Regions from separate parts of the Streptomyces sp. NPDC015130 genome, predicted to be linked through region 1. Evidence: riboswitches for the same ligand, from Rfam matches in the RefSeq annotation. Region 1 holds a riboswitch; the other holds the start of a gene.
What was found. Region 1 has a riboswitch for ZMP and ZTP ahead of ACF08F_RS28675 (phosphoribosylaminoimidazolecarboxamide formyltransferase). Riboswitches for the same ligand answer to the same signal wherever they lie in the genome.
Positions count from the first base shown of each region.

Region 2: it holds a riboswitch for ZMP and ZTP, as region 1 does, so the genes downstream of both, ACF08F_RS32800 (bifunctional 5,10-methylenetetrahydrofolate dehydrogenase/5,10-methenyltetrahydrofolate cyclohydrolase) here and ACF08F_RS28675 (phosphoribosylaminoimidazolecarboxamide formyltransferase) in region 1, are expected to answer to the same signal.

Region 1 covers NZ_JBIBVC010000016.1:112,396-115,786, reverse strand. The annotation lists gene ACF08F_RS28680 (glyceraldehyde-3-phosphate dehydrogenase) at 1-904, shown strand, start outside; ZMP/ZTP riboswitch at 991-1,083, shown strand; gene ACF08F_RS28675 (phosphoribosylaminoimidazolecarboxamide formyltransferase) at 1,118-2,452, shown strand; gene ACF08F_RS28670 (glycosyl hydrolase family 8) at 2,479-3,391, opposite strand, start outside.
Region 2 covers NZ_JBIBVC010000021.1:38,986-42,376, forward strand. The annotation lists gene ACF08F_RS32790 (SWF or SNF family helicase) at 1-224, shown strand, start outside; gene ACF08F_RS32795 (hypothetical protein) at 205-1,230, opposite strand; gene ACF08F_RS32800 (bifunctional 5,10-methylenetetrahydrofolate dehydrogenase/5,10-methenyltetrahydrofolate cyclohydrolase) at 1,406-2,260, opposite strand; ZMP/ZTP riboswitch at 2,289-2,397, opposite strand; gene ACF08F_RS32805 (lipase family protein) at 2,416-3,391, opposite strand, start outside.

The DNA.
Region 1 (3,391 bases):
CGACTCGATCCACGGCCAGTTCCAGGGCACGATCACGGTCGACGAGGCGAACAGCACGATCGTCGCCAACGGCAACACGATCAAGGTGATCTACGCCAACGACCCCTCCGAGGTCGACTACACGGCGTACGGCATCGACAACGCGATCCTCATCGACAACACCGGCAAGTGGCGCGACCGCGAGGGCCTCTCCAAGCACCTGCGCCCCGGCATCGACAAGGTCGTCCTCACCGCGCCCGGCAAGGGCGACGTGCCCAACATCGTGCACGGCGTCAACCACGACACGGTCAAGCCGGACGAGAAGATCCTGTCCTGCGCGTCCTGCACGACCAACGCGATCGTCCCGCCGCTCAAGGCCATGGACGACGAGTACGGCGTGCTCCGCGGCCACGTCGAGACGGTCCACTCGTTCACGAACGACCAGAACCTGCTCGACAACTACCACAAGGCCGACCGTCGCGGCCGCTCCGCGCCGCTGAACATGGTGATCACCGAGACCGGTGCCGCCTCGGCCGTCGCCAAGGCGCTGCCGGACCTCAAGGCCCCCATCACCGGCAGCTCGATCCGCGTCCCCGTCCCGGACGTCTCGATCGCCATCCTGAGCCTGCGCCTGGGCCGCGAGACCACCCGCGACGAGGTCCTGGAGTACCTCCGCGACGTCTCGCTGCACTCGCCGCTGAAGCGCCAGATCGACTTCACCACGGCCCCCGACGCCGTCTCGATGGACTTCGTCGGCTCGCGCCACGCGTCCATCGTCGACGCCGGTGCGACCAAGGTCGACGGCGACAACGCGATCCTCTACCTGTGGTACGACAACGAGTTCGGCTACTCGTGCCAGGTCATCCGGGTCGTCCAGCACGTCTCCGGCGTGGAGTACCCGACCTTCCCGGTCCCGGCGGTCTGATCCCCGGCACCGACAGCACGGCGGCGCGCCGCACCTCCCGAACGGGGGGGGTGCGGCGCGCCGCGTTTCCGGCGCGCGGGTAGCATCGTGCCCGCCGCGACTGGCGAAGGTGGATCACCACCGGGGAGCGGCAGTTGGTCGCTTTCCCCGCGTGCGCGTCGACCGCCTGGGCGCCTGCGTCAGTGATGTCCCGCTGACCCAGGAGGTCCTCAGATGGAACTGCGTTACGGCATCAATCCCCAGCAGCTGGTGGCGACCGCCGTGCCGGTGGAGCCCGGGAGCCGGCCGGTCCGGGTGGTGAACGGCAGCCCGTCCTACATCAACCTCCTCGACGCGCTGAACGGCTGGCAGCTGGCCCGGGAGGCGAGCCGTGTCCTGGGCCGGCCGGCCGCCGCCTCCTTCAAGCACGTCTCACCGGCCGGAGCGGCGGTGGCCGGGCCGGTCGACGAGGTGACCGCCGAGCTGTACGGCGTCGACCGCGACGGCGTCGGCGCGCTCACGAGCGCCTATCTGCGGGCCCGTGACGCCGATCCGAAGTCCTCGTACGGCGACTTCGCCGCCGTCTCGCACCCGGTCGACGCCGAGCTCGCCGAGCTGCTGACCCGGGTGGTCTGCGACGGTGTCATCGCCCCCGGCTACGCACCCGGCACCGTCGGGACCCTCAGCCGGAAGAAGAGCGGCCGCTTCCTGGTCATGGAGGCCGAGGAGAGCTTCACCCCGCCGGGCCAGGAGGCCCGGGAGGTGTTCGGCATGCGCCTGACCCAGCAGCGCGACGACGTGCCGCTCTCCCCCGCCCTCCTGGACGACCTCGTCTGCGGTGAGCTCACGACGGCGGCCGCGGAGGACCTGCTGCTCGGACTCGCGGTGCTGCGCCACACCCAGTCCAACTCCGTCTGCTACGTGCGCGGCGGGGCGACGCTGGGGATCGGCGCCGGGCGGCAGTCCCGGGTCGACTGCACCCGGCTGGCGGGCGCGAAGACCGACACGTGGTGGCTGCGCCGCCACCCCGCCGTCCGCGCGCTCGCCTTCCGGCCGGGCGTCCGCCGGCAGGACCGGATCAACTGGCAGATCCGGTTCGTCGAGGGCGACCTCACCCCGGACGAGCGCGCACGCCTGTCCGGGGCCCTGTCCGTGCCCGCCCCCGATCTCACCGACGAGCAGCGTGCCGGGTGGCTAGGGCGTGTTGCGAAAGTAGCGCCGGCCGCCCGAAGGGCGGGCCCGACGGCGCCTGGTGCGTGCGATCGCAAGGCGGAGGGTCGCCCCGATACTGGATGTATCGGGGTGATCCCGACAACGCGGCGAGCGTGCGTGCCAGGCGCCGTCGGGCAGGCGGGACTTTCGCCACACGCCCTAGCGGAGCTGACCGGGGTGGCGTTCGCCTCGGACGGCGCGCTGCCCTTCCGGGACAACGTCGACCACGCGCACCGGCACGGGGTCACCTCCGTCGCCGAACCCGGCGGGTCGATCCGCTCCACCGACGTCGAGGACGCCTGCCGGGAGCACGGGATCACGCTCGCGCGCACCGGGCTGAGGCTCTTCCACCACTGATCGGCGAGAGGCCGGGCGGAACGCCCCTACGGGACCCAGTGGTTGCCCGAGGCCGTGATCATGACCTGGAGCTGGATGCTGGCCGAGAAGTAGCTGCTCGTGTCGACCGGGGTGGCCAGCATCTTGTTCCAGAGGGCGTCGAGCCAGGCCTGGCTGCTGGGGTCGGTCATGGCCGCCACGGCGAACGGCGCGAAGAAGGCGGCCTCGCTGCCCGCCGCTATCTGGGTGCCGTTGAGCTTGTAGCCGATGGCGATCTTGTTCGGGTCGCCCCCGGTCTTCGTCTTGATCCAGCTGTTGAGCTTGCGCGCCGCCGCGAGCGAGCCGGCGTCGCCGCTGGTCACCGCGTCGTCCGCGATGCGCCACGGGGTGCGACACGCGTTCCACCAGTACGCGCCGTCGTTCGGGTCCTCCAGGACCTGGCCGGGGGCGGGCCTGGGCGTGGTGTTCGTGTCGACGACGAAGTCGGGCAGCAGGCCGGTGCCGGAGGCGTACGTGGACTGGAGACGGGAGATCTGGGTCTGGTGCGCGCTGCGGACGGCGTCCCAGGTGGTGTCGCCGGAGGCGGTGCGGAAGGCGCGGAAGTGGTCGACCATCCAGTCCGAGGTGCGGGAGATGTAGTAGTACTGGTCGCCCGAGCTGCTCCAGTCGCCCAGCTTGAGGAGCCTGGTCGTCGGGTTGAGCTCGTCCTTCTTGATCGCGGCGATGTGCTTGAGCGCGAGGTCCTTGTAGTTGTACGTGCCGGTGCTGCCCCACTGCTTGTCGGCGAGGAGCAGGCCGTAGGCCACGTCCATGTCGCCGTCGGTGGCGCCGTCACCGCCGTTGACGCTCCTGCAGGCGGTGTCCTGTTCGGCCGCGAGGAGGTTCGGGTTGATCGAGGAGGGGTGGTCGATCTTCCACTTCACGAGGCCGTCGAAGATCTTCTTCGCGTCGGGGTCGGCG
Region 2 (3,391 bases), on a different contig from region 1:
GGCGGACGGCCGGCGCGCGCTGGACGGTGGTGGGCGCGGAGGCGCAGTTGCGTCTCGGTGCGGACGGCCGCTGGTGGCCGTACCTCAAAGCGGCGGGCCGCTGGTCCCCGGCGGGCCCGGCCGACCGCGATCCGGCGTCGGCCCTGGCCACGGCCCTCGCGGCCGACGCCACGGGAGGGGGCGGCGGCGCGGGAGCGGCCGACGCTACCGGAGGAGGCCGGTGAGCTTCCCGCCGGTGGCGGACGGGGCGGCCAGGCTGCAGGCGACGGTGTCGGAGCCGAGCAGGTAGCTGTTGCGGTAGGGGTACTGGACGAAGGTCGTCCAGCGGGTGCCGAGCGGCTGCCGGGCGGCCTTGTCGCGGAGGGGTGCGCGGCAGAGTTCCGTGGCCGCCGCGCGTACCTCCGCGTCGTCGGCGTACGTGCCGGTCAGGCGCGGCCGGGTGACGAGCTCGGCGTCGTGCGGCGTGTCGCAGTCTCGGCGGAGTGCCGTGCCCGGCGTGGCGCGGTCGATGTCGAAGCAGTCCCCCACCCGCAGGGCCTCGAAGGAGACGGGCCTGGCGGGGGAACGTGTCGACGGCGGGGCCGTGGGAGGGGACGGCTCGGTCGTCGGCGCGGTGCTCGCGGTGCGCGAGGACTCCGGGGAGGTGCTGCTCTCCTGCGGGCCGTGGCGCCGGCCGGGGGCCGTGTGCGTCGGCGTGTCGGCCACGGGGCCGCGCGTCGCGGGCGGGCCGGACGAAGGCGTGCCGGACGTCGGCGCGCCGCGGCTGGGAGTGGCGGGTGCGGCGGCGTCCTCGTCGGCGGTGACGACCGGCGACGGGCCGGCCACCGGGCCGCCGCCGTCGGCCCCTCCTTCGAACTCGTCCCCGCCGCCGACGGTCATGACCCCGCCCACGACCACCGCGGCCAGGAAGAGCGGGACGAGCGGCACACCGAACCAGCGGGCGTGCCGCGCGGCCGGTCCCGGCCGGGCCGCGCCGAGGCGTACGACACGCGACCACGCCGGAGCGGTGGGCCGCTCGCTGGAATCGGTGTCCGTGGAGAAGGGCTCGGTGGAACCGGCGTCCGTGGAGAACGGCTCGGTGGAACCGGCCTCGGTGGAGAAGGGCCGGGTGGAGTGCGGCTCGGTGGAGTGCGGCTCGGTGGAGTGCGGCTCGGTGGACCTGGGCTCGGCCGAGGGTTGCTCGGCGGGTCGGCGGTCCGGCGGTGGAGGGGTGGTCGGCTGGTGCGGCACAGTCACCAGGGTTGCCTGTCGGCGGCCGTGATGCGAGTGATCAGGGGCCGTCGAGTACGGCCTGTACAGAATCGTGACCATGATCGAGCACCCCTGGGGGCATCTTGTCCGATGATCACCAGAATGCCCCCCGCCCCTGCCGGGGCGCCGTCGCGGCGCCCCGGGGACTCGCCCCTTACAGACCGAGCTGGCGCTCCGCGCCCTCGACGGTCTGGGCGAGCAGTACGGCGATGGTCATCGGGCCGACGCCGCCGGGGACCGGGGTGATGAGGGAGGCACGCTCGGCGGCGGAGGCGAAGTCGACGTCGCCGATGTTGCCCGGGTTGTAGCCGGCGTCGACGACGACGGCGCCGGGCTTGATGTCCTCGCCCTTGATGAAGTTCGGCTTGCCGACGGCCGCCACCAGGATGTCGGCCTCCCGCATGACGGAGGAGAGGTCCTCGGTACGGGAGTGGCAGTAGGTGACGGTGGCGTCGCGGCCCAGGAGGAGCAGGCCGGCCGGCTTGCCGAGGATGGCGCTGCGCCCCACGACGACGGCCCGCTTGCCGCTCAGCTCGACGTCGTAGGCGTCGAGGAGGCGCATGATGCCGCCCGGCGTGCAGGAGACGAAGCCGGGAAGGCCGAAGCCCATGGCGGCGAAGGAGGCCATGGTGACACCGTCGACGTCCTTCTCCGGGGCGATCGCCTCGAAGGCGGCGCGCTCGTCGATGTGCGGGCCGACCGGGTGCTGGAGGAGGATGCCGTGGACCTCGGGGTCCTCCGACAGCGCGGTGATCGCGGCGACGAGCTCCTCGGTCGTCGTGGAGGCGGGCAGTTCGACGTGCTTGGAGCGGATCCCGGCCTTCGCGCAGCGGTTCTGCTTCATCTTCACGTACGTGACGGAGGCCGGGTCGGCCCCGACCAGGACGGTCGCGAGACACGGCGTGACGCCGGTGCGGCGGGTGATCTCGGCGGCGCGCGCGGCGGTCTCCTCGACCGTACGGCGGGCGAGGGCGGTGCCGTCCATGAGCGTGGCGGTGCTGGTGGACATGGTGACTCCTGGGCGTCGGAACTGAGGGGTGGTTCGCCCAGGCGCACGGCATCGTCACGGGCGCACCGCTCGGGTGCGCTCCGCCCGGGCCGCTCCCCGGTGGTGATCCACCTCAAGCGCCAGTCACGGCCCGGGCCCACTCTACGTGCTCGGTCTCAGGGGGCCGGCACCGGCTGCTCCGGTGCGAGCGAGTTGCCCGCCGGGATGTCGCCGCAGTCGGACGGAGCCGGCCTGCCCGCGAACCGGTCGTCGAGCCAGTCGATCGCGAGCGGCGCCCAGACGAGGGGCACGCCGTTGTGGCTGAGCAGGTTGAACTGCCGGTACGCGATCGAGTCGTTGCCGGTGGCGCAGTACTGCCTGGCCAGGGCCCGGACGTCCCCGGCGACCATGACCGCGTCGCCGGTGCCGATGCCCGGCGGGTTGCCGAAGGTCCCCTCCAGCACGCCGCCGTTGCCCTGGGCGATGAACCCGGGGACGGTCGGGGTGGCGGCCGAGCCGAGGTTGATCCTGTTGACCGCCTCGACGAACCCGGGCACCGAGTTCGCGTCGGCGTGCTGCGGCTTCGCCATCTTCTTCCAGGTCAGCCCGGGGTAGTGGCCGAGCGCGTCGAGGATCGAACCGTGCTCCAGCTCCTCGTACACCTGCTTGCCGTAGTCGTTCAGGTACTGCTTCAGGTCGATGTCGTAGGAGCGGGAGACACCGATGAGCGCCATGGGGATGACGCCGGACCAGACGAGGGACCCGTCCACGTACTTCAGGTTGTGCGCCGGGGCCACGAGGAGGCCGCCCTCGGCGAAGCCGACGAGCCGCCGGTTCACGTCCGGCGCGTAGGCCGGTGCCATCGCGGCCGCCCAGTTCGTGGCGATCGCGCCGCCCGAGTAGCCCATGAGACCGAACCTGGTGTCGGCGCTCAGGCCCGTCTCCCCCGACCGGGTCGCGGCGCGGATCGAGTCCAGGGTGTTGGTCCCGTACTCGGGGCCCGCGGCGAAGTTCGCCCGCTGCCCCTGGGTGTCGGGGATGACGAGCGTGTAGCCCTTCGCGAGCAGCGGCGCCATGAACAGGGCCTCGGCGTTCGGGATGACGCCGCCGAGGGAGACGTTGCCGGCGACGGCGCGGGACGGTCCGTCCTCC